3 regions of the Lentzea sp. NBC_00516 genome follow, and region 2 is predicted to be linked to each of the others. Evidence: riboswitches for the same ligand, from Rfam matches in the RefSeq annotation. Region 2 holds a riboswitch; each other region holds the start of a gene.
What was found. A riboswitch is a leader RNA that binds a small molecule or an ion and turns the genes downstream of it on or off. The one in region 2 is predicted to bind S-adenosylmethionine.

Region 1 (9,718 bases), 1.0 Mb from region 2:
GACCAGCGACAGCGCCTGGAAGATCGTCACCAGGTCGTGGTAGCCGTCCGGGCGCACGTCTCCTACGGCCAGGTGCAGGTTGACCTTGGCCGGGACGCGAACTGTGACCGGGGGTGGAACGACTGCGAGCACCATGTCAGCGTACGGGCGTTCTGGTGTCCCGGACTCCTCCCCCGGTCACTGTCACCGTCAGACCGGGATGACCGAACCGTTGAAGGTCTGCTTGATGTAGTCCTTGACCTGCTGCGATCCGAGGAGCTCCGCCAGGTCCTTGACGCGCTTGTCGTCCTTGAGCTCGGTGCGCGTGACCAGGCCGTTCGCGTTCGGGTTGCCCTCGGCCTTCTCCAGCGCGAGCGAGTCGGTGGCGGGCTTGAGGCCGGCGTCGATGGCGTAGTTGCCGTTGATCACGGACGCGTCGGTGTCCTCCAGCGAACGCGGCAGCTGAGCGGCCTCCAGAGGCACGAACTGCAGGTTCTTGGGGTTCTCCGCGAGGTCGCGCACGGTCGGCTGGTCCACGGCCTTGAGCTTGATCAGGCCGTTGGCCTCCAGCAGCTTCAGGCCGCGAGCCTCGTTGGTGGCGTCGTTGGCCACCGCGATCTTGGCGCCGTTCGCGAGCTCGTCGAGCTTCTTGACCTTCTTCGAGTACAGGCCGAGCGGTTCGACGTGGACCGGCTGGACCCACTCGACCTTGGCGCCGCTCTCCTTCGTGAACGTCTCCAGGTACGGGACGGTCTGGAAGTAATTGGCGTCGAGCGACCCGTCGACCAGCGCCGTGTTCGGCTGCACGTAGTCGGTGAACTCGACGACCTCGATCTTGAGACCCTTCGACGCGGCGAGGTTGTCGGCCACGTACTTGAGGATCTGGGCGTGCGGGACCGGCGAGACACCGACCTTCAGCGTGTCGGACGCACTGGCACCCGACGAGCAAGCGGACAGAGCAGTCAAACCGGTCAAAGCGACTGCGATCAGGGCAGCACGAATACGCATGACGTTCCTTTTGAGAAATTGCTACGGGTCAGACGGAGGCGTGCCGGCGCCGGTCGGACGCACGGGCGGCACGGGTGAAACCGAGTTGGATCACGGTGGTGAGCACGGCGAGCCACGCCACGGTGCTCCACAGGATCCGGTCGTTGAAGCGCTGGTAGCCCTCGCGGATCGCCAGGTCGCCGAGGCCGCCGCCACCGATCACGCCGGCCATCGCCGAGTACCCGATCAGGGCGATCACGGTGACGCCGATGGCGTTGATCAGCGCGGGCAGCGACTCGCGGATCAGCACGCTGCGCACGATCCTCAACGTCGAGGCGCCGGTGGTGATCGCGGCCTCGACCACGGTGACGTGCACCTCGGACAGGATGTTCTGCACGAGCCGCCCCACGAATGGGATCGCTCCCACGGCCAGCGGCACGATGACCGCCGTGCTGCCGATGGAGCCGCCGACGATGAGGCGGGTGACCGACGTGAGCGCGACGAGCAGCACGATGAACGGCATCGAGCGGCCCAGGTCGGTGACGAAGCTCAGGATCCTGTGCACCGCGGTGCTCGGCCGCAACCCGCCCTTGGCGGTGAGCTGCAGCCAGACACCTACGGGAACTCCGAAAACGGTGGCGATGACGGTGGAGACGCCGACCATGTACAGCGTCTCGCCGGTGGCTTCGAGAAGAAAGCTCAGAACATCGGACCAGGGTGTTGCAGTCCTCACGCAGCTACTCCCTGGGGACCCTTCAGGGACCTCTGCACCGAGCCGCCGGCCTCGCCGATCCACTCCAGAGCGGAGTCCGAGCGCTCGCCGTTCAGGCCGAGCCGGAAGCGCGCGACCGGGGTCTCGCCCAGACGCGTCAGGCCGCCGCCGACGATGTTCAGCTCGACGCCGAACCGGTGCGCGGCCTCGGGCAGCAACGCGCCGACCGCGGCGAACCCGACGAGCACGACGTCCGCGACGCGGTCGTAGCTGCTCTCGTTGATCGGGTTCAGGTCGACGGCGGGCAGCAGCGCACTGCTCGTGCGGCTCGCGACGTCGTTGACCAGGTCCAGAACCTTGCCGTGCTCGACGACGCGGCCCTGCTCCAGCACAGCGACGTCATCGCAGATCTTGCGGACCACGCCCATGTCGTGCGTGACGACGAGAACGGTCACACCCAGCTCGGCGCGCGCACGGTCGAGCACGGTCAGCACGGAACCGGTGGTCTCCGGGTCCAGAGCGCTGGTCGGCTCGTCGGCGAGCAGCACGGACGGGTTGGCGGCGAGGGCGCGTGCCACGGCGATGCGCTGACGCTGCCCGCCGGACAGCTGGTCGGGGTAGGAGGCGGCCTTGTCGGTCAGTCCGACGAGGTCCAGCAGCTCGCCCACACGGGTGCGGCGCTGCGGTCCGGGGATGCCCGCGGACTCCAGCGGCAGTGCGATGTTGCCGGCTGCCGTGCGCTGACGGAGAAGCGAATCCCCTTGCGGCACAACGCCGATCTGGCGGCGGGCGGCACGCAGGGCCGACCCGTCGAGGCTGGTGATGTCGGTGCCGTCGACGCGGATCGCACCCGAGTCGGGACGCTCCAGCAGCGCGACGCACCGGGCGAGCGTCGACTTGCCGGCGCCACTCGGACCGACGACGCCGAGCACGGTTCCGGCCTCGACGTCGAGGGTCACGCCGTTGAGGGCACTGACGCCCTGGAAGGACTTGGTGAGGTTTTCGACAGTGATCACGTCTGCTCCACGGCTGCGCGCGACGGCACACTGTCCGATTGAGACGGACGTGCGCGGTCGAAGTTTCTGCTCAGGTGTGTGCGCCACTCGATGACTGAGTGCGCGTCAAAGGACTCTGAAAAGGCGCCTTAGACGAGGTGGCGACGACATGCAGAAGACGAGCGACGGCACTGGTCGATGACTCGACGGCGCGTCAGCATTCGCACGGTACCCATGGTGCTCCTCCATCGGTCCTGGCGTTAGCACCTGCCCGCATCCAGCGGGTGGTTGCTGCGACGTCGTAGAGCCAGGTCTCTCAGTCGCTCCGGATGGCAAGTAGCAGTCAACCGGACGGACGTTCGGTTGCGCAAGCCAGATTCCGATTCGTTCGACAGATCACACTGTTGGCCGAAGGATCCCCGGCCTAGACCTCGGCGATCCGGATGAAGTCGATCACGCTCAGCTGCTCGCCCCGCTGCTGGGGATCCACACCCGCTTCGGCGAGCAGTTCGTCAATGTTTCCCGGGTTGCCGGCCCAGCCCTTGAGGGCGGCTCGCAGCGTCTTGCGGCGCTGCGCGAAAGCAGCGTCCACGATCGAGAAGAGCTTCTTCCGATCCACTGTGGACAACGGCTTTTCGTGACGCTGGAACCACACCAGGCCCGAGTCGACGTTGGGCGCCGGCCAGAAGACGTTCTTGCCGATGGAACCGGCCTTCTTGGACTGCGCGTACCAGGCGAGCTTCACACTCGGGACGCCGTAGATCTTGTTGCCGGGCTTAGCGGCCATCCGGTCGGCCACCTCGGCCTGGACCATGACGAGGCCCTTTTGGAGGCTCGGGAGTTCGGCCAGGAGGTGGAGCACCACCGGGACCGCGACGTTGTACGGGAGGTTCGCGACGATCGCGGTCGGTAGGACCGGCAGGTCTTCTTGGGTGACTTTCATGGCGTCCTTGAGGACGACGTGCAGCTTTCCCGCGTTGTCCGGGTCCATCTCGGAGACCGTCTGAGGCAGCCGCTGCGCCAGTGGCGGGTCGATCTCGACCGCGACGACCTGCTTGGCGGCGGGCAGCAGGGCGAGCGTCAGGGAGCCCAGGCCGGGGCCGACCTCAAGGACCACGTCGTCCTCGGTCAACCCGGCGGCGGCGACGATCTTGCGGACCGTGTTCGGGTCGTGCACGAAGTTCTGGCCGAGCTTCTTGGTCGGGCGGATGCCCAGCTCTTCAGCCAGACGACGAACTTCGGCAGGTCCCAGCAGGCTCACCGGTGCATTCTCGCAGGCTCGCCGGTGGAGGGATGGGCTGGGACCGTGGGCGCGAGCCTGTGTTGGCATGTCGCGTTCCGGCGGAGCCGATCGTCCGTCGGGCAGGTGGTCACCTTGCGGGTGGGTGGGGTGCCGTGCGGGTCGGCTTGCGTTGGCTTGTCGCGTTCCAGCGGGGCGGTCACCTGCCGGGCGGACGGCCACCTTGCGAGGGTGGCCGGGCGGGCAGTACCGAGCCGGTGCCGGTCATCGCCGCTTCGCGACGATAGCGATTGGGGCTTGACCTTGAGCCTCTGGCGGGATGCTTGACGGCCGGAAAAGGCCGGGCTGAAAAGCGCCCGGCCGTGCCCATGAGGGGAGCATCCCGCCCACTCAAGGTAAAGCCCCAATCGCCGAGTGCGTGGCTCACCACCGCTTCACCAGCAGGTCCTGGTTCACACGCCTCGGCTTCGCCCTTGCCGCTGGCAGCAGGGGGCTTGGCTTCGCCATTGCCCGTTGTGCGCGGAGGGACGCCTCGGCTTCGCCATTGCGGCTGGCGGCAGGGGTGCTCGGCCTCGCCGTCGACCTGCTCGAGCCGCATCCGCACCTCGACCGCCGTTGCCTGCCCCGCTCCACCCCGCCTCGCTCGGCGTGCCCAACCTGACCGTGAGCCGGCCCCCGGAAACGACGAAGACCGCCCGTGGCGAACCAGGGCGGCCTAAGTCAGGGGGACGGAGAGGGTTGTGCGTGTTTACGGCAGGCCGAGCTTTGCGCGGCAGCCCGGCCACGCGCCGTACGTGCCGCCGGAGCGGTCGCGAAGCTTGGTCGCGATGGCGATCTGCTGCTCGCGGGTCGCCTGGTGCGGAAGCTGCGCGTAGACGGTGCCGCCGTTCGAGGCCCAGGTGCTGGCCGAGAACTGGAGGCCGCCGTAGTAGCCGTTGCCGGTGTTGATGGCCCAGTTGCCGCCGGCTTCGCACTTGGCGAGGCTGTCCCAGACAGCGCCGTCGGGCAGCGGCTTGGTGCCGACCGTGATCTTCTTCGGCTTCGGCTCCTTGGTGACCTTGCCGCCGATCTTCTCGCGGCTGATCTCCTTGCCGTTCTTCACCGTGACGCGGTACGTCGACGTCTGCTCGCCCGGCGTGCCGGGGTCGGTGACGGTCTGCTGGCCCGCGGTCATGTTCGGGTCGTTGGTCTTCTCGACCGGAGGCGCGACGGGCTCGTTCACGTTGATGACCGTGACGCCGGTGCGCGAGATGTAGACCTCGGCGCCGGTCGCGAGCTTCACGTCCATGCCGGACGCGACGGCGTCCTCGGGGCCGAGGGAGAGGTTCTCGGCCTTGAGCAGCTCGTCGACGGTCAGCGCGGTCGTCTGGACCTCGCGGACCGGGTTCGCGCCGTCGAAGAGCTTGATGTTCTTGCGGGTCTTGACCTCGACGCTCATGCCTTCCAGCGGCACGTCGTGCGAGCCGGGCATGGACATCCAGGCGCCCTCGAGCGGCACACCGAACTGCTTGGCGGCCTCCTCGACGGTGACCGAGCGGACCCAGTCCTCGCGGGCCTGGCCGTCGACGCTCATCTTGATCAGGCGGCCGCGGTCGAGGCTGATCTTGCCGCCGTCGGAGACCGGGGTGTTCAGCGAGGGCGACAGGGCGTCGTGCTCACCGACGACGATGCCTTCCTCCGCCAGGACCTCGCCGACCGTGCCCTCGTAGGAGTGGACGGTCTGCATCGCGCCGTCGACCTCGACGGTCAGCGACTTGTCCATCGCCATCGCGGTCACGCCGCCACCGGAGATCGACACCAGGACCGCGGCGACCGTGCCCTTGAGGAAGCGGCGCTTCCACGTCGAGGCGGCCTTGACGAGAACCTGCGGGTCGCGCAGCTCCTCTTCCTCCGACGGGAGGACGAGGGGCGGCATGATCGTCGTCTCGGCGTTGATGAGACGGATCAGCTCGTCGACGTCCACGTTCGCCGAGGCGAGCAGGTCGTCGGCGTCCGGGCCGAGCACGTCGAGCACGTCCGCGGGCGTGATGGTCAGCGCACCGGCGGGGAAGCTCGGGTGGGGATCAGCGACGTCAACCGCCGTGCCGCCGACCGGCGTGAACCAGTCGGTGTCGTCGTTGAAGTCGTACGGAACAGCAGCTCTGTCGCTACCAGACAAGGGTCGATACCTCCATTGCGGAAGCTGTGAGGCCACCGCACAGTTGGCGTTGACAAGATCATTCGAGTTGGAGCTCGAAGGTTCCCGGCAACTCCTCCTACGTGGTCTCGCTACTTCGCGCTTCTGGCTTCGGTCCCGCCCCGACTGCGGGCGTGCTCCGAACCGACTGGGTCGGTTCAGGTGGCACGGTCACGGGACAGTAACGGGGTGAGGCACGTTGCGCAAACACCCCCACCGATGTTGTGACCTCAGTCACCCCATAGAGGGAGGAACCCTGTGCTCCGTTCGCTCTAAGTCGCATTTCAGTGGTCAAGCCCGAACACTCGTTGAGCAGTACGGGTGACGGCGGAGCAGAGTTCAGAAAGATCTTCGTTACGCAGCGTCGCGAGATCCCGAATTGTGTAATTCACACAATAGGGTTCGTTTGGGCGGCCCCGGAACGGATGGGGCGTCAGGAACGGGGCGTCCGTCTCGACGAGCAGCTGGTCCTGGGGCACCAGGGCCGCCGCCTCCCGCAGCGCACGGGCGTTCTTGAACGTCACCGGGCCCGCGAACGACAGGACGTACCCCGCGTCGACGCACCGGCGGGCGAAGTCCGCGTCGCCGGAGAAGCAGTGGAACACCACTGTGGACGGTGCGCCCTCGGAGTCGAGGATCTTGAGAATGTCCTCGTGCGCGTCCCTGTCGTGGATCATCAACGGCTTCCCGACGCGCTTGGAAAGGTCGATGTGCCAACGAAAGGCCTCGTGCTGGGCGGCCGGCGGCGAGTAGTCCCAGTAATAGTCCAAACCGGTCTCGCCGATCGCGACCACACGGGGCATGACTGCCAACCGCTCCAGTTCGGCCTTCTCCTCGTCCCCGAAAGAAGAGGTGCGCGTCGGGTGCACGGCGACCGCCGCGTAGACCCGCGGGTCCCAAGTGGACGCCTCGGCGGCCCACTGGGCGGCCTTCAGGTCGTCCGCCACGGTGATCACGTGCGAGACGCCGGCGGCCTCCGCCCGGTCGAGCAGGACCGCCACGTCGGCGGCGTCGACGGCCCCGCACGCGTCGAGATGGGTGTGGGCGTCGATCACCGGTGCCGGAAGAGCTTCCGGCACCGGCGGTCGTTCACGCTTGTCCGTCACAGGGCGGTCACTTGACGATCGGAGCCCACTCGGGCCCCTCGTCGCCCAGTTCCTTCTCCAGCCTCGCGAACAACGGCGACGGCTTCTGCAGCGGCCGGCCGACCTCCAGTGGCACGGACTCCCACTTGGCCTGCTCACCGGCGTAGTCACCGGTCAGCACCGGGTACGAGCGCTCGGGGATGTCGAGGTCGGTGACCTCGGTCATCTCCGGCTGTGCGGCCCACACGCCCGTGCCGCCCAACGCCTCGTGCACCTTCTGCGCCGAGTGCGGCAGGAACGGCGTCATGAGCGTGTTCGCGTCCTGCACGACCTGCAACGCGGTGTGCAGCACCGAGTCACGACGCTCCAGGTCGTCCTTGAGCTTCCACGGCTCCTGGTCGGACAGGTACTTGTTCGCCGCGGAGATGACGCGCATGGCCTCACCGGTGGCCTGCTTGAACCGCGAGCGGCGCAGGTGCGCGCCGACCGTGTCGAACGCCGCCTTGGACTGCGCGAGCAGCTCGTGGTCGGCGGGCGTCAGCGCGGTGGCCTTCGGGATCGCGCCGACGTTCTTGTGCGCCATCGAGATCGAGCGGTTGACCAGGTTGCCCCACTCGTTCGCCAGCTCGAAGTTCGTCCGGCGGACGAACTCCTCCCAGGTGAAGTCGGTGTCCTGGTTCTCGGGACCCGCGACGGAGATGAAGTACCGCAGCGCGTCCGGCCCGAACTCCTTGAGGAAGTCGCCGACGTAGATCACGGTGCCGCGCGAGGTCGAGAACTTCGAGCCGCTCATCGTCAGGTACTCCGACGACACGACCTCGGTCGGCAGGTTCAGCGTGCCGAACCGGCCGGGCTCGCCGCCCTTGTCGCCCGCGCCGTTCTGCCCGAGCAGCAGCGACGGCCAGATGAGCGAGTGGAAGACGATGTTGTCCTTGCCCATGAAGTAGTAGCTCTGGGCGTCGCCCGTCCAGAACTCCTTCCAGGCATCGGGGTCCCCCGTGCGCCGCGCCCACTCGACGGAGGCGCTCAGGTAGCCGATCACCGCGTCGAACCACACGTAGAACCGCTTCATCGGCTGGTCGCTCCACCCGTCGAGCGGGATCGGCACACCCCAGTCGAGGTCGCGGGTGATGGCGCGCGGCCGCAGGTCCTTGATCAGGTTCTGCGAGAACTTGAGCACGTTCGGACGCCAGTCCGACCGCGTGCCCATCCAGCTGCCCAGCGAGTCGATGAACGCGGACAGGTCGAGGAACAGGTGCTCGGTCTCGACGAACTTCGGCGTCTCGCCGTTGATCTTCGAACGCGGGTTGATCAGTTCCGACGGGTCGAGCTGGTTGCCGCAGTTGTCGCACTGGTCGCCGCGCGCGCCCTCGTAACCGCAGATCGGGCAGGTGCCCTCGATGTAGCGGTCGGGCAGCGTGCGGCCGGTCGACGGACTGATGGCGCCCATCTCCGTCTTGGGAACGACGTAACCGTTCTTCCACAGCGCGGAGAACAGGTCCTGCACCACCTGGTAGTGGTTGCCGGTGGTGGTGCGGGTGAAGAGGTCGTAGGACAGGCCGAGGCCCTGCAGGTCACCGGCGATGACGCGGTTGTACTTGTCGGCGAGCTCGCGGGCGGTGAGCCCTTCCTTCTCGGCCTGCACCTGGATGGGTGTGCCGTGCTCGTCCGTGCCGCTGACCATGAGCACCCGGTGTCCGGACATTCGCATGTAGCGGGAGAAGACGTCGGACGGGACACCGAAACCGGAGACGTGACCGATGTGCCTGGGGCCATTGGCGTAAGGCCAGGCCACCGCGGTCAGTACGGAGGCACTCATGGACATAGCCTACGGAGGCGGTGCCAGGGTGTTTTCACCGAGTGGGAGGTCGGTTTGTCCGCGACCAGAATGCTGGTGCTCGGCGTGGTGAAGCTCGTCGGCGAGGCACACGGTTACGTGGTGCGGCGCGAGCTGAAGTCGTGGTCGGCGGACAGCTGGGCCAACGTGCAGCCGGGTTCGATCTACCACGCGCTGAAGTCGCTGGCGAAGGACGGACTGCTGGAGCCGGTCGGCACGGCGGAGTCCGAGGAGGGCCCCGCCCGCACGACCTACAAGATCACCGCGGCCGGCGAACACGAGTTGCAGGACCTGCTCCACCACGCGCTGGCCGACCCCGCCGCCGGTAACGACGAGGTCTCCGCGGGCGTGGCGATGCTCAACCTCGTCCCCCGCAGGCAGGCGGTCGTGCTGCTGAAGAACCGGCTGGCGGGCCTCGAAGGGCAGCTCACCCCCACCCGGCACGGCATCTCCTCGATGCCGGAGATGGGCAAGCCCGCGCACGTCAGCGAGCTGTTTCGACTGTGGCTCGTCCATCTCGAAGGCCAGGTGCGCTGGACTCAGGAGCTGATCGAACGCCTAGAGGCCGGTGCGTACGAGCTGAAGGACTAGTCAAACTTGATTAGTTCCCGCTAGCCTCTAGTCAAAGTTGACTAGAGGGGATTCAGTCATGATCAAGGCACGCGGCCTCGCGCGCCGATTCACCACGAAGACCGGTCCGGTGGACG
Region 2 (9,718 bases):
ACCACCCTCACCGTCGAGCTCACCACCAGACCGAAGGGAATCCGAGCAGCGGGCTTCGGCGGAACCCAGGCAGGCGTGGAGAACGTCGTGATCAGAGCGACCGCGAACGGCGCCCAGCTCGTGCTGCTGGCTCCTGCGGACAAGTGGCGGGATCTGTTGCCAGGCCAGAAGGTCACGGTCAAAGGCACGCTCGCCCCACCCAGGGGCGGCGACCTGGCGTCGGCACTGCTGCGCGTACGAGGTCCGCCGGGTGATCCGCAACCGCCGCCGGTCTGGCAGGCCTGGGCCGACGAACTCCGTGGCGGCCTGCGGCAAGCCAGCACGGTGCTGGACGACGAGGAGGCCGGTCTCCTGCCGGCGCTGGTGGTGGGCGACACCGAGCAGATGGTGCCGCGCATCGTGGAGGAGTTCCGCACGGCAGGCCTCTCCCACCTGCTCGCCGTGAGCGGGGCGAATCTAGCGATCGTGTGCGGTGCGGTCTACCTCCTGACGAGGCGGCTCGGTCCGCGGCCGGCGGCCTTGGCCGCTCTGGCGGCGCTGGTCGGGTTCGTCGTCCTGGCCGGGCCGGAGCCGAGCGTTCTTCGGGCCGCGGTCATGGGTGCCGTCGCGTTGGTGGGGTTGGTGCTGGGGCGGCAACGGTCCGCGGTGCCGAGCCTCGCGACGGCGGTGCTCGTCCTGGTGCTGCACGATCCGGCGCTGGGTGGTGATCCGGGGTTCGCGTTGTCCGTGGTGGCTACGGCGGCGTTGGTGCTCGTCGCGCCGAGGTGGGCGCGTGCGCTCAAACGGCGTGGCGTACCGAACGGGCTGGCCGAGGCGATTGTCGTGCCGATGGCCGCGAGCCTCGCCACGGCTCCGCTCGTGGCGGGGCTGTCCGGGCAGGTGAGCCTGGTGTCGGTGCTGGCCAACCTGGTCGCCGGGCCGGTGGTCGCGCCGGCGACGGTGCTGGGTGTGCTGGCGGCGGCCGTCGCACCACTCTCGCCCTGGGCGGCCGAGGCCATCACCCGCGTTGCCGGGCCCGCGGTGACCTGGCTGATCCAGGTCGGCCGGCAGGCGGCCTCCGTGCCCGGTGCGGCGGTCGGCTGGCCCGCGGGCTGGGCCGGGGCGATCGCGCTGGCCGCCGTCACCGTGGCGGTCGTGTTGTTGCTGCGGTTCAAGAAGACGCGAACGTTGATCGTCGCTGTGCTCGTCGGCGGGTTCGTGGTGCTGGTGCCCATGAGAGTCGTGGCGCCGGTCTGGCCGCCCGACGGGTGGAAGGTCGTCAGCTGCGACGTGGGCCAGGGCGATGCGCTGGTCCTGGCCACCGACACCGCGGACACGGCAGTTCTCGTCGACACCGGGCCCGACCCCGGCGCGGTGGACCGGTGCCTGAAGACGTTGGGAATAAAGAAGATTCCGCTGGTGGTGCTGACGCACCTGCACGCGGACCACATCGGCGGTCTCGACGCCGTGCTCACCGGGCGTGCGGTGGGGGCGGTCGCGGTCGGGCCGCTCAAGGAGCCCGCGTGGGCGTGGAGGGAGGTCGGCCAACGAGCCCGCGCCCGGAACGTGCGGGTGGTGGAGCCGAAGGCGGGCGAGCGGTTCACCTTGCCAGGACTGGAGTTGGAGGTGCTGGGACCGAGGCGGCCGCCGGTCGCCCAGGACGAGAACACGACGGTGAACGACTACTCGCTCGTGCTCAAGGCGCACACGAGGGCGGGCCGGGTGTTGCTCACCGGCGACGTCGAACTGGCCGGCCAGGCGGCGTTGCTGGGGGAGCGGGACCTCAATGCCGAGGTGCTCAAGGTGCCGCACCACGGGTCGCGGTACTCGCTGCCCGCGTTCCTCAAGGCGGTGCGGCCGCGGGTGGCGCTGGTGAGCGTCGGCACGGGCAACAGGTACGGGCACCCGAGTCCGCACGTCCTCGACGTGTTGCGGACGGGAGGCGCGCTGGTGTTGCGCACGGACAAGGACGGAGACCTGGCGGTGTTGCCGGGAAACCGAATCGTACGAAGGAGAAGAGATGGTCTGGGTCAGGTTGTTCAACGCGCGTTACCCGATTCCCGGCGGCACGCCAGGACTCGCATGGGCGTTGTGGCAGACGAACTACACGGCGACGCCGTGGCCGCACGACGAGCTCAAACCCGATTTCGGTTACTACATCTGCGAAACGCTAGAAGACGGCACACGCGCCGTCACGTACCGGGCGACGACCACGCACGTGCTGCCGCCGACGAAGGCCGCGACTCCGGAGGAGGCGTACGACCTCACCGCGCAGCACGTGTTCGACGACGGCCTGCGGATCGAGCCGGACGTGTGGCACGACTACCACTACAACGCGCTCAAGGCGGAAGCCCCGTGGCCGCAACGGATCGTGGCGTGGCGCGCGAACGTGGAACCGGTCGGCCCGCACGTCGTGGACGGCCTGCAGCGCTTCCCGCGCACGGGTTGGCTCAGGACGGACGCGATCACCTTGTGAGCCACCGTGTTCAGTGATGGTGGTCGAGGAGACTGTCGGCCAGTGGCAGGGAAAGGCGTCTGCTGTCGGGCCACGGAGGGCGGTCGGGAGCCGATCGCCACGTGAGGTGGACCTGAGCGAACCACACGGGGTCTTCTTCGACGCTGAACACCACCTCGTCGCAGGCATCGCAGCGAGCGATCGCGATGATCGTCTTGCCGAACAACGGGTGTCCGTTCGCGACCTCGGTGCGCAACTGGGCTTCCAGAGCGGCTCTGGTGTCCTTGTGCGTGATCGTCGCCCACGGTTCGGGCAGTGGTCGTAGCGTCGCGAACAGGTAGTCGTGCTCGGGAAGCGATCCGCCATCGGACCACGGACCCGTGCCGCCTTCGTGTCGCCAGGCGACGTGACCGCAGTGTCCGCATCGCCGAAGCTCACGAATGTCCTTGCGGCGCGCGCGAAGCGGGTCCTCAGGCGAGGCTTGGCGGACGGTCCGGCCGGTCAGCGGCGCGGAACAGCTCGGGCACAGGTCCACGCCCGGAGCATGGCAGGAGTTGATGATCAGGCACAACGCGGTTCGGGGACGCGGGTGCGTCCCCGAACCGGAAGGAGGTGATTAACCCAGTGCCTTGATGACGGCCTCGGCGGACGCCGGGACCGTCGCGCGCGGGCCGATCGTGTCGCCGAGCGCGTCGAGGGTCTTGAGGCCGTCGCCGGTGATCAGCAGCACGGTCTCGGCGTCCGGGTCGAGCTGGCCCGACTCGAACAGCTTCTTCGCCGTCGCGACGGTCACGCCGCCGGCGGTCTCGGCGAAGATGCCTTCGGTGCGGGCGAGCAGCTTGATGCCCTCGACGACCTCTTCGTCGGTGACGTCGTCGATGGCGCCGTTGGTGCGGCGCACGGCGTCGAGCACGTACGGGCCGTCGGCCGGGGCGCCGATCGCCAGTGAGCGGGCGATCGTGTCCGGGCGGACCGGGCGGATGACGTCGTGGCCCGCCTTGAAGGCGGCCGAGATCGGGGAGCAGCCGGTGGCCTGCGCGCCGAACACCTTGTACGGCGTGGCTTCCACCAGGTCGAGCTGGCCGAGTTCGCGGAACGCCTTGTCCACCTTGGTGAGCTGCGAGCCGGACGCGATCGGCACGACGATCTGGTCGGGCAGGCGCCAGCCGAGCTGTTCGGCGACCTCGTAGCCGAGCGTCTTCGAGCCTTCCGCGTAGTACGGGCGGACGTTGACGTTCACGAACGCCCAGTCCTCGTTCTCCGCGGCGAGTTCCTGGGCGAGGCGGTTCACGTCGTCGTAGTTGCCGTCGACGGCGATCAGGGCGCCGTCGTACACCGCGCTCATGAGGATCTTGGCGCGCTCGAGATTGGAGGGGACGAGAACGACCGACTTCCAGCCCGCGCGGGCGGCGGCAGCGGCGACGGCGTTCGCCAGGTTGCCGGTGGACGGGCAGGCCAGCACCTTGAAGCCGAGTTCACGGGCGGCGGCGAGCGCTACGCCGACGACTCGGTCCTTGAACGAGTGGGTGGGGTTGCCGGTGTCGTCCTTCACCCAGATCTTGCGGACGCCCAGGGCCTTGGCGAGGTTGTGCGCCTCGACCAGGCGGGTGCCACCGGGATCGGTGTTCGGGTGCTGTTCCACAGTGGACGGAACAGGGAGAAGGCCGCGGTAGCGCCAGATCGACCTGGGGCCGGCCTCGATGTCCTCGCGCCGGATCTTCCCGAAGTCGTAGGCCACTTCCAGCGGCCCGAAACACTCGAGACAGGCGTACTCAGGAGCGAGAGGGGTTTCGTTTCCACACTCACGGCACAGCAGCGCGCGGGCGGGTCCGAGGTCGAACTTGGTGCTCGTAGGCACAGAGACAGCAGTCATCGCGAGGTATCTCCTCATCTTTCCCGCGAAATCGAACGGGTCGGAATTGGCACCGTGATCGTCTTCTACGCGCAGTTCTGCGCATAGCGGTGACGCCGGTTGCCGGGGCTTCGTCGGGCCGTTCCCTCTGCCCCTCTGGATGAGCGGTGTTCAGTTGTGGCTACCAACGTACGGCACCTGTCCGGTGGTCAGCCACCAACGTCCACGATTCGGGACGTGGGAAGATGCGGAGCGTGAGCGCACCGGAGTCACTGCACCTCGTCATCGGCGAGGAGGAGTTGCTGGTCGAACGTGCTGTTCGAGCGGCTCTCGAGGCTGCCCGCGAGGTCGATTCGACCGCCGACCTGACCCGCGTCCAGGTGACTGATCTCACGGCTCCGGAGCTGGCCGAACTGGTGAGCCCGTCGCTGTTCGCGGAGGGTCGCGTGATCGTCCTGCAGAACGGGCAGGACATCAGCAAGGAGGTCGCCGACACGGTGCTCTCCTACGTCAAGGCGCCCGCGGACGGGGTCACGCTCGTCGTCGTGCACACGGGCGGTGGTCGCAGCAAGGCGGCCAAGGACCTCCCCGGACAGCTGAAGAAGGCCGGTGCCGCGGTCACGGAGTGCGCCAAGGTCACCAAGTCCGCTGAACGCGAGGCGTTCGTGCGCAACGAGGTGCGGCGGGCGGGCGGCAAGATCGACCCGGAGGCCGTCGCCACGCTCATCGACGCCGTGGGCACGAACCTCCGCGAACTCGCCGCGGCCTCGTCGCAGCTCGTCTCCGACACCGACGGCAAGGTGACGGTCGAGGAGATCCGCCGCTACCACCAGGGCAAGGCCGAGGTGACGGGGTTCGCCGTCGCGGAGAAGGCCGTCGTCGGTGATCGGGCGGGCGCCATGGAGGCGTTGCGCTGGGCCATGCAGCTCGGTGTGCCGCACGTGCTGGTCGCGGACGCGCTGGCGGACGCGGTGCGCACGGTCGCACGGGTGTCCGCCGTGGGGCGCGCCGACCCGTTCAGCCTGGCCGGGCCACTCGGCATGCCGCCGTGGAAGATCAAGAAGGCGCAGGCCCAGTCGCGCGGCTGGGACCAGGCGGGGCTCGCCGACGCGATGCAGGTGGTCGCGGGGCTCAACGCCGACGTGAAGGGCGTGGCGGCCGACGCCGGCTACGCGCTGGAACGTGCCGTGCTCCGGATCGTGTCCGCGCACAGCCGCCGCTGACGCCGCGAGATCACGGCGAGCGCGGTATCCCGATCAGGTACTGGGCTCCCGTGAAGCCGGGTTCGACGCCGATCGTCCACGCGAACGACTCGGTGCCGTCGAGGCCGTCGACCATCCGCCGCAGTTCCGCGCGCCCGTACATGCGCAGGAACGACACGACGCTGTCCCAGAACATCATGAACGGCAGCACCGGAACGACGTAGGTCAGCACCAGCCGCAGCAGGTAGTGCGGCAGGGGATTGCGCTGGAACGGCGCCGCCAGCAGCACGGCCAGCGTCAGGAAGAACGGGAAGACCAGCACGTAGAGCCAAGAACGCTTGGTGTCCACGACGACCATCGGCTGCTGTGTGTCGACGGCGTTCTGCAACATGCGCGTGGCCAGCGCGGGCGGGAAGTGGTGGAAGGCGCCGTAGATCGTCCGCGTCCCTTCCAACAGGCAGTCCGTGGCGTCGACCGGCGACGGCACGTGATCGACCGAGCAGCACGGGTCCGGCAGCCGACGCCGGTTTCCCGCGGCGACGCGTTCGAAAGCGGGCACGTTCGGCACCAGGTCCGTCAGCGTGACCTGGGTGTGGACACCCGAGGCGTGCAGCCGGCGCTGGATCAGTGGCACCGGCCCGCCCGAACCGGCGCAGAGGTCGACGATCCGGTGGTCCGCGCCCGACCACAGAGCCAGTGCCAACGGGCGTGCGTACTCGCGTGCGGCATCCGTGAGCCGGTAGATGGTCGTGATGGACTCCGTGTGCAGCGTGCGCAACACGGCCGGCGTGCCGTCGAGATCGTGGAGCTCGACGAAGTCGATGCGCGGAAGCGATTCCATGGAGCTACGCCTACCGTGCCCGAGACAACACGCGAAAGGGCTCCACCTCCGCGAGGAAGTGGAGCCCTTTGCAGAAGCTCGATGCGAGCTACGAGCGAGATCAGCCCTCGAGGGAGTTCGCGCGCAGTGCCATCGCCGACTTCTTGTTGGCGGCCTGGTTGGCGTGGATGACGCCCTTGCTGGCGGCCTTGTCGAGCTTGCGGGACGCGTCCTGCAGCATCTCCAGGGCCTTCGCCTTGTCACCGGCCTCGGCAGCCTCGCGGAACTTGCGGACAGCCGTCTTCAGGGACGACTTGACCGACTTGTTGCGAAGGCGAGCCTTCTCGTTGGTCTTGATCCGCTTGAGCTGGGACTTGATGTTCGCCATGCGACATCACCCTTCTTGTCGAAACCGGAGTTCGTGACGCGCTACGTCGGCACCGGCCACAAGGGCCAGGTCTCCTCCACGGCGGAGAGCCGCGCGTTCACGACGACGAAGGATATCAGGCCAGCTCAGCGCACCGTGAAGGTGGCCTTCTCGGCACCCACCACGGCCTCGTAGCCGCCGCGGGCGACCTCACGCCGTCCGTCGCCGTCCACGTCGCCGACGGTCAGGGCCAGCTGCGAGAGCTTGAACGACACCTCTACCTGCTTCGACTGTCCCGCGGCGAGTTCCACGCGCGTGAAGCCCACCAGCCGGGCGTCCGGCGTGAGCACGGGGGAGGCCGGCTGACGCACGTAGACGGGCACCACAGTGGTGCCCGCACGCCCACCGGTGTTCGCCACCGTGAACTTCACCACGCCGTTGTGACGATCAACGGACACCGAGGTCCCCGAGGTCGTGAAAGACGTGTACGACAGCCCGTGCCCGAACGCGTAGAGCGGGTCGTACTTCGCGCCCGCCGAGGTGTTCGCGCCGGGCAACTGGTCGTAGGTCAGCGTCGGGTCGCCCAGCGCCTTCGGCCACGACACCGGCAGCTTGCCACTCGGGTTCACCGCGCCGAACAGCACGTCGGCGATCGCACGGCCACCCTCGCTACCGGGCAACCAGCCCGCGACCAGCGCGTTCGCGTCCGCCGCCGCACCGAGCACCTGCGGACGCGCGGTCAGCAGCACCACGACCACCGGCTTGCCGGTCGCCTGCGCCGCGTCCACCCACGCTTGCTGCTCGGGCGTCAGCACCGGGTTCTCCGTGTCGGCGGGACCCTCCGCACCGGGCTTCTCACCCAGCACGACGACCACCGCGTCCGCGCCGTCCGCCTCAGCCACCGCCGCGGCCTGAGTCGGAGCGTGCACGACGGACGCACCAGGAACGGCCTCGCGCACACCGGCCAGCACGGTCGCGGTCGGCGGCAACGGCGAGTCGTCCGGCACGCCCTGCCACTCGACGGTCCAGCCACCGAGCTGGCGGCGCACGTCGTCCGCGGTCTCACCGGTCACGACGATCTTCTTGGCAGACGACGAAAGAGGCAGCACACCGTCGTTCTTCAGCAGCACGGTGCCCTCGGCGGCCGCCTGGCGAGCCAGCGAGCGATCCACGTTCACCACGTTGCCGTCGGCCTTCGCCGGGTCCACGTACGGCTTCTCGAACAGCCCCAGGTCGAACTTGAGCTTCAGCACCCGCCGCACGGCCTGGTCGATCCGCCCGCGCGACACGGAACCGTCGCGAACGTTCGCCAGCAGCAACGACGTGAACTCGGCCGCGTTCGACGGTTCCATCGCCATGTCCACACCGGCGTTGACGCTCATCGCGATCGCCGTCTTGTAGTCGGGCGCGACCTTGTGCCGGTCCACCAGGTACTTCATGTCCTGCCAGTCCGAGACCGCGACGCCCTTGAAGCCCATCTTGTCGCGCAGCTGCGTCTGCAGCATGTACTTCGACGCGTGCACCGGCACACCGTTGAGCGAGCCGGAGTTGATCATCACGGTCTTCACGCCCGCGTCGAACTGCGCCTGGAACGACGGCAGCACGAGGTCCTGCAACTGCCGGATCGGGATCTGCGCCGCCGCGCGGTCGTGCCCGTTCGCCGGCGCCGAGTACCCGGCGAAGTGCTTCGCCGTCGCGGTCAGCTGCGCGGTGTCGTCCACCTTGGACTGCTGCCCGCGCACGTTCGCCGCCGCCAGCTGCCCGGCCAGGAACGGGTCCTCGCTGTAGGTCTCGTAGAAACGGCCCCAGCGCGTGTCCCGCGCGATGTCCGACACCGGCGCGAAGTTCCAGAAGACACCGGTCGCGCGCAACGCCTTCGACGCCGACACGCCGATCTTCTCCTGCAGCCCGGGATCCCACGTCGCACCGAGCCCGATCTGGTGCGGGAACATCGTCGCCGAGATGACGTTGTTGTGCCCGTGCACGCCGTCCGCGCCGTAGATGATCGGGATCTTCAACCTGTTGTTCTCCAACGCATAGCGCTGGATCGCGTTGTTCATCTCGGCCCACGCCCTGGGCGTGTTGTCGAGCGGCGCGTCACCGCCGCCGGACAGGATCGAACCGACGTGCGCGTCCGCGAGCACCGCCTTCAGGCAGGAGTCGACCAACGGCCCGTTGACGTTGTTGCAGTCACCGCGCAGCTTCCCGACGCGGATCTGGGCCATCTGCCCGATCTTCTCCTCGACCGTCATTCTGCGCAGCAGGTCCTCGACCCGTCGCTCCGTTGACGCCCGACTGTCCAAATAGATCTCTTTACCCGCCGCCAGACCACCCGCCGGTGTCAGCGACGCGATCACCACAGCAACGCCCAGCACGCCGAAACCAGCGCGCTTGCGGGAGAACAAAGACAAGACTCCTCCACGTACCCCGGTGCGCCCGCCGCACACGATCGCGTGGAGGAGTCGGTCAAAACACCCCCGAACGGATGAACTAAATGACAGCGTTTTCATGCTGGTGAAACGCCTGTTCAGCCGCCCAGGAGAGTGCGCGTCAACAACTGTTTTTCTTCCATCAGTCCGGCCAGCGCGGCCGAGATCGTGGCCTCGTCGAGTCGCACGCGTCCGACACCCGGTTGCTCGTCCAACGCGAGCAGCGTCGCCCGCCGCACGAGTTCCTTCACGAACGACGCCGTCACGCCCTCGCTCGCCGCCACGATCGCCGAGGCGTCCGAAAGATCGAGATCGGTGCCGGAGGCGTAGAGGCGCAGCAGCCGTTCGCGGGCGTCCGCGTCGGGCAACGGCACGTGCGTCGCGAGGTCGATCCGGCCGGGCCGCTGGGTGAGGGCCTGCTCCAGCACGTCCACGCGGTTGGTGGTGAGCACGAACGTCACGTCCGCCTCGGAACCGATGCCGTCCATCTCGTTCAGCAGCTCGAACAACGCCGGGCTTCCCGACTCGGTGTGCCGCCGGTCCTCGGCGATCAGGTCCACGTCCTCGACGACGATCACCGACGGTGCGAGCTTTCGTGCCATCGACGTCGCCAC
Region 3 (9,718 bases), 3.6 Mb from region 2:
GCGCCGGCGACTGGCTGGCCTCGACGACCTGGGGCCAGTCGGTCGTGGTCTGGCATCAGGAGGTGCCGGAGACGGTGACGTTCCCGGTACAGCGGTCTTCCGTCGACATCAACCGGAACGGTGTGCTGCTCAGCGCCGGTGAGGACGGGCGGTGGCGTGGCGAGGAGAAGCTTGGCGAGTTGCCCGGCAGGTCGTCGACGGTGCACTCGATCAACGCCGACGGTGAGGTGGTCGGCAAGTCCGGTGGAGCGTTGGCGGTGTGGCCGGCCGGGGTGGCCTTGCCGCGGTTGCTCGAAGGCACCGACGACGGGCGGTCGTGGTGGACTGAGGGAATCGACGACGCGGGCAACGTCGTCGGTGGCGTCGGCGGAGACGGGCCGCAGCGGTACTACGTGTGGAATCGGCAGGGCGAGCGCGTCGAACTCCAGCCGCTGGAGGGGCACTACCAGGTGTTCCCGAGTTTGATTCGGGACGGTCGCGTCTACGGGGCGTCGGCGGTGGAGGGTGACTACCGGGGAATCTCGGTGGAGTGGAACCTGCGGGGCGAGATCGTCCGCACGCTGCCCGGCGGCGCTGTCCTGGCCGCCAACGACGCTGGTGACGAGATGTCGCGCTGGGAGTCGGGGGCCGCGGTGCAGCGTGCGGACGGCAGGGTCGACCCGTTGCCCCACGACGTGTTCCCGGACGTGCTCGCCGAGAACGGCGACGTGTTCGGCGGGCTCTACTTCGCGGGTCCCGTGAAGCTGCGCTGCGCCTGACGGTTCATCTGCGATTCGACCACCCGCCGCACCAGCCGGACCCAGGGCGACCACCTGGCCGGTGCGGCGGGCTCGCGTCCCGCCGCGCGTTCGAAGTTGTCGAACAGGTCCTCCAGGCACGCGTCGTGCAGCCAGCGGACCACCAGCGTCCAGCGGATCCGCGCGACCAGCGGGAAGTCGCCCACCAGGTCGTGCCGCACGACGGTGCCGGACGCCGACAGGGTGTGCGTGCCGTGGCCGTCGCGGAACGCGAAGGTGATCGACTCGCCGGGTGTGAACGAGGTGCAGCGGTAGCGGATCGGGCCGTGGCCGCCGTCCGCGCCGACCCCCAGCGGGCGGTCGAACTCCTGCTTGCCCCACGCGGGTGGCCAGAGTTCCTGGATGCGGTCGACGAACGGGCCCGCGGGCACGCCGAGGTCGCGGGTGTGGACGTTCCTGATCATGAGGATCCCCTTCCATACGCTGCCGTATGTTCCTGAAACGTACGGTAGCGTATGGAAGCGTGGTGCGGCGGAATCGCGATGACTGGACTGAGATAGCGCTGAGAGCGCTGGCCGACGGCGGGCTCACCGCGGTGGCGATCGAACCGCTGGCCGCACAGGCCGGGGCCACGAAAGGCAGCGTCTACCACCACTTCCCGAACCGCGAGGCGTTGCTGAAGGCGACGGTCGAGCGGTGGGAGCGGGAGCACACCGAGAAGGTCATCGAGCTGGTCGAGGCGGAGAAGTCACCGCGGGACAAGCTCAGGACGTTGTTCGGCACGGTGCTCGACCGCGGCCGCAAGGGCTCGGTGGAGATGGCGTTGCAGGCGGGCGCCGAGAACGAGGTGATCGCGCCGGTCCTGCGGCGCGTCACGGAGAAACGCTTGAGCTACCTGACCGAGCTGTTCGAGCAGCTCGGGTTCGACCACGAGCACGCGAAGAAGCGCGCGCTCATCGCGTTCAGCCTCTACCTCGGCCAGGCGCAGATGTGGGCGACCCTGCCCGGCCTCGTCGAACCGGTGCTCGACGAGGCCGTGCAGGTGCTCACCGCGAAATGATCAGGCCGCCGTGTTCCACAACGCGTAGGCGATCACGTCCGCGTTGCGGTCGAGAGCCGTGGCGTTGACGTTCGACGTGGTGTCGCAGGAGCGGTGGTAGCAACGGTCGAAGGCTTGACCGGCCGTGCCACCCCACTTCGCCGCCTGCGCCGAGGTCTTCGTCTGCTCGGCGCCGGTGAAGGTGCCGCCGGTCGGGATGTTCGCCCGTGCGAACGCCGCGTGGTCGGAGCGGCCGCCGACGTTGGTCAGCTCGGTCTGGACGCCGATCGTGTTGAAGCCCGCCTGCAGCCGCTGCTGCAGCGCCACCGAACCGGTGGGCTGGCCGTCGGCGCCGTTGTAGACAAAGTAGCCGGGGTTCGGCGAGCCGGTCATGTCGAAGTTCAGGTACGCCTTGATCCTCGACTTCTCGGTGGTGGACAGGGAGTTCACGTAGGCCGTCGAGCCGCGCAGCCCGAGTTCCTCCGCGCCCCACCAGCCGAACCGCAGGTGCTTGGTCGGCTGGAAGCCGGTTGCCTTCACCTGGAGGGCGACCTCCAGGATCGACGCGGAACCCGTGCCGTTGTCGTTGATGCCGGGGCCCGCCGTGACGCTGTCGAGGTGACCACCCAGCATGACGACGTTGTTCGCGTCGCCGCCGGGGTAGTCCGCGATCAGGTTGTAGCCGGTGGCGCCGCCGTAGGTGAACGACTGCACGCGCGTCGTGTAGCCGGCCGCGTCGAGCTTGCTCTTGACCCAGTTGATCGAGGCCAGGTACCCCGGTCGTCCGTGAGCGCGGTTGCCGCCGTTGGCGTTCGCGATCGACTGGAACTGGTTCAGGTGTGCTTGGACGTTCGCGACGCTGATGTTCGGTGCCGCCAGAGCCGCAGGGGCGGCCGCTTGCGCTGTTGTTGCTCCGGTCACCATCAAGGCGGCCGCCAGCGCGATCAGGATCCTCATGGTTCAACTCCGTGCAGGGTTAGGGATTGAGCCACAGATCAACATGCTCCACCGCGCATGAGCCCGGTAGAGGCGATCGTCGGATTCGTCGGAATCGGTGGTGATCAACCAGAATGGTCCAGGTGGGTGACGTCACGGTCGTTCTGGGCATCGGCGCGGCCGTACTGCTGATCTCCGTGATCGCGGTGCGGGTGTCGACTCGGCTTGGGCTGCCCTCACTCCTGCTGTACCTCGGCATCGGCGTGCTGCTCGGCGAGGCCGCGTTCGGCATCAAGTTCGACGACGCCGACCTGACGCAGTCCCTCGGCATCGCGGCGCTCGTGCTGATCCTGACCGAGGGTGGCATCACGACCCGCTGGAACGCGGTGAAGTCCTCGCTGTGGCTGGGCGTCGCACTGTCCACAGTGGCCGTTGTGGTCAGCGTGGCGGTGACCGGGACGGCACTGCACTACCTGCTCGGACTCGACTGGCGGATGGCGTTGCTGTGGGGCGCGGTGCTGTCGTCCACCGACGCGGCCGCCGTGTTCAGCGTCCTGCGCTCGTTAGGCGTGGGGCCGCGGCTCACCGGTGCGCTCGAACTGGAGTCCGGCCTCAACGACGCGCCCGTCTACATCGCCGTCGTGCTGCTGGCCTCGTCGGACGCGATCTCGTGGACCGCGCCGCTGCTGGTGATCTACGAACTGGGCGTGGGCGCGCTCATCGGCGTCGCCCTCGGCTATCTCGGCGGAGCCGGGCTCAGACGCGCGGCACTGCCCTCCACCGGTCTGTACCCGCTCGCCACAGTGGCGGTGTGCGTGATGGCCTACACGGCCGGCGACCTCGCGCACGCCTCCGGATTCCTCGCCACCTACGTCGCCGCGCTGGTCCTGGGCAACGCCCGCCTGCCGCACCGCGCCGACACCCTCTCGTTCGCCGAAGGCCTCGGCTGGCTCGCCCAGATCGGGCTCTTCGTGCTGCTCGGCCTCTACGCCTCGCCGTCGCGGCTGCTCGACGTGCTGTTCCCCGCCCTGGTCGCGGGCGTGGTGCTGACGTTCGTGGGCCGGCCGCTGTCGGTGTTCCTCGCCTCGCTGCCGTTCAAGGTGCCGTGGCGGGAACAGGCCTTCCTGTCCTGGTCGGGGCTGCGCGGCGCGGTGCCGATCGTGTTCGCGCTGATCCCGTTGATCCAGGGGGTCGAGGGCGCGCGCGAACTGGTCGACGTGGTGTTCGTGCTGGTCATCGTGCTGACGGTGGTGCAGGGCACGACGCTGCCGTTCCTCGCCCGGCGCCTCGGGCTGGTGAAGACGGGGGAGGCGCAGGAGGTGCAGGTCGACTCCTCGCCGCTCGACGAGCTGGGCGCCGAACTGCTGCAGGTGCACATCCAGCGCGGGTCGAAGCTGCACGGCGTCTACATGACCGAACTGCGGTTGCCCGTCGGCGCCACAGTCAGCCTCGTGGTGCGCTCGGGAAAGAGTTTCACGCCACAACCGACGACCCGGCTGCAGACGGACGACCAGTTGCTCATCGTCACCACCGAGGAAGCGCGCGATGCCGCTGAGCGGCGCGTACGTGCCGTCGACCGCGCCGGTCGCTACGCACGGTGGAAGGGCGAGACCGGCGATTAGTCGGTCACCGACGCTTCCCAGCATCTGAATCAGGTGTCGACGAGCGCGTCGGCCTCCGCTAACGTCGTTGACAGGTCATGAGAGCCAGCGTCAAGCCCAAGCTTGCTGGCCGGCAACCCTCCAACCGCGGTGGGGTGCCCTTGGTGAGGACCTGGTCCGGCGCGTGGGGCGCCGGTCAAGCGCGGGCCTTCGCACAACGGGGCCCCTGGCCTCGGAGGCAGCTCGATGACGCTCGCGATCACCCCTGGAACCACCACCGCCGTTCCGGCTGTCGTCGGCGCTGACCTGCGGGTTCCGCTCGTCACCGGAGAGCGCGTCACCTACGCCAACCTCGACCACGCGGCCTCGGCGCCCTGTCTGCAGGAAGTGCGCGACGCCGTCGACGAGCTGCTGCCCTGGTACGCCAGCGTGCACCGCGGCGCCGGGTTCGCCTCGCAGGTCTCGACCCGCGTCTACGAGCAGGCCCGCGACCGCATCCGCCGGTTCGTCGGGGCGCACTCCTCCGACGCCGTCGTCTTCACCCGCAACACCACCGATTCGCTGAACCTGTTGGCGCGCAGCGTTCCCAAGAACACCGCCGTCGTCCTGTTCGACAGCGAGCACCACGCGGCACTGCTGCCGTGGCGTGGGCCGAACGTTCAGCGTGTTCCCGCTCCGTCTTCGTCCGGTGCTGCTGTGGTCGCACTGGACCGGGCGTTGGCCGCCGCCCCGGTCGGCCCTCGGCTCGTGATCGTCACCGGGGCGTCCAACGTCACGGGGGAGCTGTGGCCGGTCGCGGAGCTCGCGAAGGTCGCCCGCCGGCACGGCGCGCGGATCGCGCTCGACGCGGCCCAGCTCGCCCCGCACCGCCCGATCAACGCCCGTGAGCTGGGCGTCGACTACATCGCGTTCTCCGGCCACAAGATCTACGCGCCGTTCGGCGCGGGTGTGCTGGTCGGTCGCGCGGACTGGTTGCAGCAGGCCCAGCCGTACCTGGTCGGCGGGGGTGCGACCTCGAAGGTGACCGACCACGGCGACCGCCTCGGCGTGGCCTGGTCCGCGGTGCCCGAGCGGCACGAGGCCGGCAGCCCGAACGTCGTCGGTGTGCACGCCCTGGCCGCGGCCTGCGAGATCCTGTCGCGGCACTGGGAGCAGACCGTCGCGCACGAGCAGGAACTGCTGACGCGCCTGCAGAACGGCCTGCGCTCGATCCCCGGCCTGCGCGAGCTCGCGATCCTGACCGACGCCGACAAGGTGGGCGTCGTGAGCTTCACCATCTCCGGCTTCGACGCGGGCTTCCTCGCGGCGGCGCTGTCCGCCGAGTACGGCATCGGTGTGCGTGACGGAGCGTTCTGCGCGCACGTGATCGTGGGGCGTCTGGTCAAGCAGGTCGGAGCGCACGAGGAACGCGCCGTGCGCGCGTCGATCGGCCTCGGCACGACGCCCGAGCACGTGGACCGTTTGGTCGCGGCGCTGCGCACTCTCGTCACCGAGGGTCCGAAGTGGACCTACGCGCAGCGCGACGGCCGCTGGGTTCCCCAGGACGACAACCGAACCCTGCCGCCGTTCCTCGCGTAGTCCCTGTAGTGGACAATGACCTGGTGAGTGACGAGGCCAAGGCCGCGGAGAAAGCTGCCGAGAAGGCTGCCGGGAAGGTCGCTGACAAGCCGGTGGAAGCGCAGGTCAGCGAGCCTGAGACGGCCGCGACGCCCGCGATCGTGGTCGAGGAACCGGCCGCGGGCAGGACCGAGGAGGAACCGGCGGAGTCCCCCGCGAAGGCGGAGGAGGACGACGACGAGTTCTCGATCTCCGGTTCGATCTCCGGCTCGTTGCCGGAGCCGCGGACGAAGATCCTCGCGCTCCTGGCCGGCGGCGTGCTGGCCCTGGACGTGCTCACCAAGGTCGTGTCCGTGGCGTTCCTCGAGGGCGCCGACCCGATCAAGCTCTTCGGCGGCGTGCTCTACCTGACGTTCGTCCGCAACCCCGGAGCCGCGTTCGGACTGGCCGAGGGGCAGACGTGGATCCTCGCGCTGATCGCGCTGGGCGTCGCCGGGTTCATCCTCTGGATCGCGCGCAACCTCCGTTCGCAGGGCTGGGCCGTCGGCCTCGGCCTGGTGCTGGGCGGCGCCGTCGGCAACCTCGCCGACCGCCTGTTCCGCGAGCCGGGCCCGATGCGCGGCCACGTCGTGGACTTCCTGTCGCTGTTCGACCCGTACGGCCGGGTGTGGCCCGTGTTCAACGTCGCCGACATGGCGATCGTCGGCGGTGGCGCCACGATCATCGTGCTGGCGCTGCTGCGGCACGACTACGACGGGACCGTCCACAAGGACGAGCCCGCGCTCGTCGTGGAGCCCACGCCCACCGCGGAGTCCGACGGTGCGGCGGAGTCGAAGTAGCTGCTCCTGGTAGATTCAGCGGGTTCTGCAAGGAGAAGAAGGTCGAGGCACCCCGCGTGAGCGGATACCGAACGCTGCCGATTCCCGACGGTCTGGACGGCATGCGCGTCGACGCCGGCCTCGCGAAGTTGCTCGGCCTGTCCCGCACCGTCGTCGCGGCCATCGTCGACTCCGACGAGGTGCTGGTCGACGGCCGGGTCGTCGGCAAGTCCGACCGGCTCATCGCCGGGTCGACGCTGGAGATCACGCTGCCCGCGCCACCGCAGCCGGTCACCGTCCAGGCGATCCCCGTCGAGGGCATGGTCATCATCCACGAGGACGACGACATCATCGTCATCGACAAGCCCGTCGGTGTCGCCGTGCACCCGTCGCCGGGCTGGACCGGGCCGACCGTCGTCGGAGGGCTCCTCGCCTCCGGCCACCGCGTCGCCACGTCCGGTGCCGCCGAGCGCCAGGGCGTCGTGCACCGGCTCGACGTCGGCACGACCGGTGTGATGGTGGTCGCGAAGTCCGAGTCCGCGTACTCCGCTTTGAAGCACGCCTTCAAAGAGCGGACCGTCGACAAGGTCTACCACGCGATTGTGCAGGGCCACCCGGACCCGATCAAGGGCACCATCGACGCGCCGATCGACCGTCACCCGAAGCACGACTACAAGTTCGCCGTGATGCAGGACGGCAAGCCGTCCATCACCCACTACGAGGTGATGGAAGCGTTCCGGGCCGCTTCGCTGGTCGAGGTGCACCTGGAAACCGGGCGCACGCACCAGATTCGCGTGCACTTCTCGGCGCTGCACCACCCGTGCGTCGGCGACCTGACCTACGGGGCCGACCCGACGCTGTCCAAGCGGCTCGGGATCACGAGGCAGTGGCTGCACGCGCGTCAGCTCGGCTTCCACCACCCGGCGGACGGCCAGTGGGTCTCGTTCACGTCCGAGTACCCGGAGGACCTGTCCGCGGCGTTGGAAAAGCTGCGCGAAGAAGGCTGATTGCGTTTGGGTAAATCACCGGTTGACGACATTGCACTTGATGTTAATCGGTGTGCTCAATAGCGTTCTCGGCATGCACCTGACCATTCTCGCGGCCTCGGGCCGGACCGGTTTCGCCCTCACCCGCCAGGCGTTGGAGCGCGGCCACGTCGTCACCGCGATCGCCCGCGACCCGAGCCGGATCACCCTCGACCACCCGAACCTGCGCAAGGTCGCCGGCGACGTGAGCACGCCGTTGAGCATCGACGCCGATTCCGTCGTCCTGTCCGGCCTCGGCACGGACCGGGCGGGCGTCCTGCTCGACGGTGCCAAGGCCGTGGTCGCCGCCGGACCGCGCCGGATCATCTGGCTCGGCGCGTACGGAACGGGCGCCTCCGCCGACGCGGCGGGAGAGGGCGCCGCGGTGCTGTGGAAGGTGATGGGCGACCGGATCCCGGACAAGATCGCGGCCGACGACACCGTCCTCGCCGCCGGTGGCACCGTCTTCCACGCCGGCGTGCTCAGCGACGAGCCCGGGAGCCCCGGCCGCACGGTCGGCCTGGACGACGCGCCGCCGTTCGACCTCACCGCGAAGGTCAGCCGCGAGACCGTCGCCGCCGCGATGCTCGACGAGGCCGAGAACCCGCGCTTTCCCGGCGCCGTGGCGTTGCCGCTACCGGGCTAGGACCTCGGCGAGGATCGTCCGCACCAGGTCGCGCAGCCACGCGTGGGCGAGGTCGGAGTCGTAGCGCTGGTGCCAGTTGCAGTTGATCGACGCCTCCGGTGACTCGGCCGGCAGCGGCCGGGTGACCAGCCCGAACGCCTCGATCAACGGCCGGCAGAGGATCGCCGTCGTGGTGATCAGCGCGTCGCTCGCCGCCGCGATCTGCAGGGCCGAGTGAACGGTCGCCACGGTCGCGATCACCTTGCGCTGCAAGCCTTCCGCAGCCAGCAGCTCGTCGATCGGGGCGGTCAGCCGGCCGCGCCGGGAGACCACCACGTGCGGATAGGCCGCGTACGCGCGCAGATCCAGTTCGGCGCAGGGATGGCCGGACCGCATGACCACGGCGAGCGGGTCGGTGCCGAGCGTCTCCGAGCGGAACTCGGGGAGGCCGGGCGTGCCGCCGCCGAGTTCGAGGTCGACCCGGCCGTGCCGCAGGTCGTCGGTGTCCGCGGACTGCTCGGCGAGCACCCGCAACCGCACGCCGGGCGCCTGCTCCGCGATCCGCGCGATCAACGCCGGCACCACCGACGAGGCGAGGGCGTCGTGGCACTGGATGGTGAACGTGCGCTCCAGTTCGGCCAGGTCCAGCTCACGGCTCGGCGCCAGCACGGCGTTGGCCTCGCGCACCAGCCGGCGCACCTCGTCGGCGATCCCCAGCGCGTACGGCGTGGGCGTCATCGTGTGGCCGGTCCGCACGAGGATGTCGTCGCCGGTCACCTTCCTGATCCGCCCGAGCGTGCGGCTGACCGCGGGTGACGACAGGTGCAGCCGCTGCGCCGCCCCCATCACGCTGCCCTCGTCGAGCAGGGCGTCCAGCACGGTCAACAGATTCAGATCCGCTTGCATGACAGTCAATCTTGGAGGAAGCAGTGCTCACCGCCACCACCGCCGCCGTCCGCCGTGCCGGAGCGCGCATGCTGAAGCGCTACTCGACGGAGTCCCGCGCCTCCAGCCTCGCCGAGATCGTCGAGGCCGTCCGGGCCAACGACGCCGCCGTCGTCGACCTGCTCAGGCCGGAACTGGCCGAGATCCGCCCGGACGCGCGCTGGCTCGACGACGAACACGGCTCCGGCCCGCTCGAAGCAGGCGAGTGGTGGCTGGTCGACCCGGTCGGCGGCAACATGAACGCGGTCCACGGCATGACGGACTGGAACATCGGTGTGAGCCTGGTCCGCGACGGCCGCCCGGTGCTCGCGGTCGTCTACTTCCCGCTGTTCGACGAGATGTTCACGGCCACCGAGGGCGGCGGCGCGTTCCTGAACGGTGTCCGGCTCAAGGTCTCGGACAAGACCTCATTGGACGGCGCGCTGGCCGGCACCG

Region 1: it holds a riboswitch for S-adenosylmethionine, as region 2 does, so the genes downstream of both, OG205_RS28710 (methionine ABC transporter ATP-binding protein) here and thrC (threonine synthase) in region 2, are expected to answer to the same signal.
Region 3: it holds a riboswitch for S-adenosylmethionine, as region 2 does, so the genes downstream of both, OG205_RS41850 (aminotransferase class V-fold PLP-dependent enzyme) here and thrC (threonine synthase) in region 2, are expected to answer to the same signal.

Annotation. Positions count from the first base shown of each region.
Region 1 covers NZ_CP107840.1:6,368,794-6,378,511, forward strand. The annotation lists gene OG205_RS28695 (4-(cytidine 5'-diphospho)-2-C-methyl-D-erythritol kinase) at 1-132, opposite strand, end outside; gene OG205_RS28700 (MetQ/NlpA family ABC transporter substrate-binding protein) at 190-987, opposite strand; gene OG205_RS28705 (methionine ABC transporter permease) at 1,016-1,699, opposite strand; gene OG205_RS28710 (methionine ABC transporter ATP-binding protein) at 1,696-2,694, opposite strand; SAM riboswitch class I at 2,916-3,009, opposite strand; gene rsmA (16S rRNA (adenine(1518)-N(6)/adenine(1519)-N(6))-dimethyltransferase RsmA) at 3,098-3,928, opposite strand; gene OG205_RS28720 (transglycosylase family protein) at 4,662-6,071, opposite strand; gene OG205_RS28725 (TatD family hydrolase) at 6,374-7,195, opposite strand; gene metG (methionine--tRNA ligase) at 7,203-8,993, opposite strand; gene OG205_RS28735 (PadR family transcriptional regulator) at 9,048-9,602, shown strand; gene OG205_RS28740 (ATP-binding cassette domain-containing protein) at 9,661-9,718, shown strand, end outside.
Region 2 covers NZ_CP107840.1:5,366,825-5,376,542, reverse strand. The annotation lists gene OG205_RS23740 (DNA internalization-related competence protein ComEC/Rec2) at 1-2,472, shown strand, start outside; gene OG205_RS23735 (hypothetical protein) at 2,466-2,969, opposite strand; gene thrC (threonine synthase) at 3,051-4,307, opposite strand; SAM riboswitch class I at 4,319-4,453, opposite strand; gene holA (DNA polymerase III subunit delta) at 4,532-5,509, shown strand; gene OG205_RS23720 (hypothetical protein) at 5,520-6,329, opposite strand; gene rpsT (30S ribosomal protein S20) at 6,430-6,696, opposite strand; gene OG205_RS23710 (glycoside hydrolase family 3 N-terminal domain-containing protein) at 6,822-9,086, opposite strand; gene OG205_RS23705 (ATP-binding protein) at 9,203-9,718, opposite strand, start outside.
Region 3 covers NZ_CP107840.1:9,003,606-9,013,323, forward strand. The annotation lists gene OG205_RS41825 (hypothetical protein) at 1-758, shown strand, start outside; gene OG205_RS41830 (SRPBCC family protein) at 722-1,201, opposite strand; gene OG205_RS41835 (TetR/AcrR family transcriptional regulator) at 1,261-1,797, shown strand; gene OG205_RS41840 (M28 family metallopeptidase) at 1,798-2,733, opposite strand; gene OG205_RS41845 (potassium/proton antiporter) at 2,847-4,334, shown strand; SAM riboswitch class IV at 4,408-4,522, shown strand; gene OG205_RS41850 (aminotransferase class V-fold PLP-dependent enzyme) at 4,560-5,891, shown strand; gene lspA (signal peptidase II) at 5,915-6,709, shown strand; gene OG205_RS41860 (RluA family pseudouridine synthase) at 6,811-7,695, shown strand; gene OG205_RS41865 (NAD(P)-dependent oxidoreductase) at 7,769-8,359, shown strand; gene OG205_RS41870 (LysR family transcriptional regulator) at 8,348-9,244, opposite strand; gene OG205_RS41875 (inositol monophosphatase family protein) at 9,268-9,718, shown strand, end outside.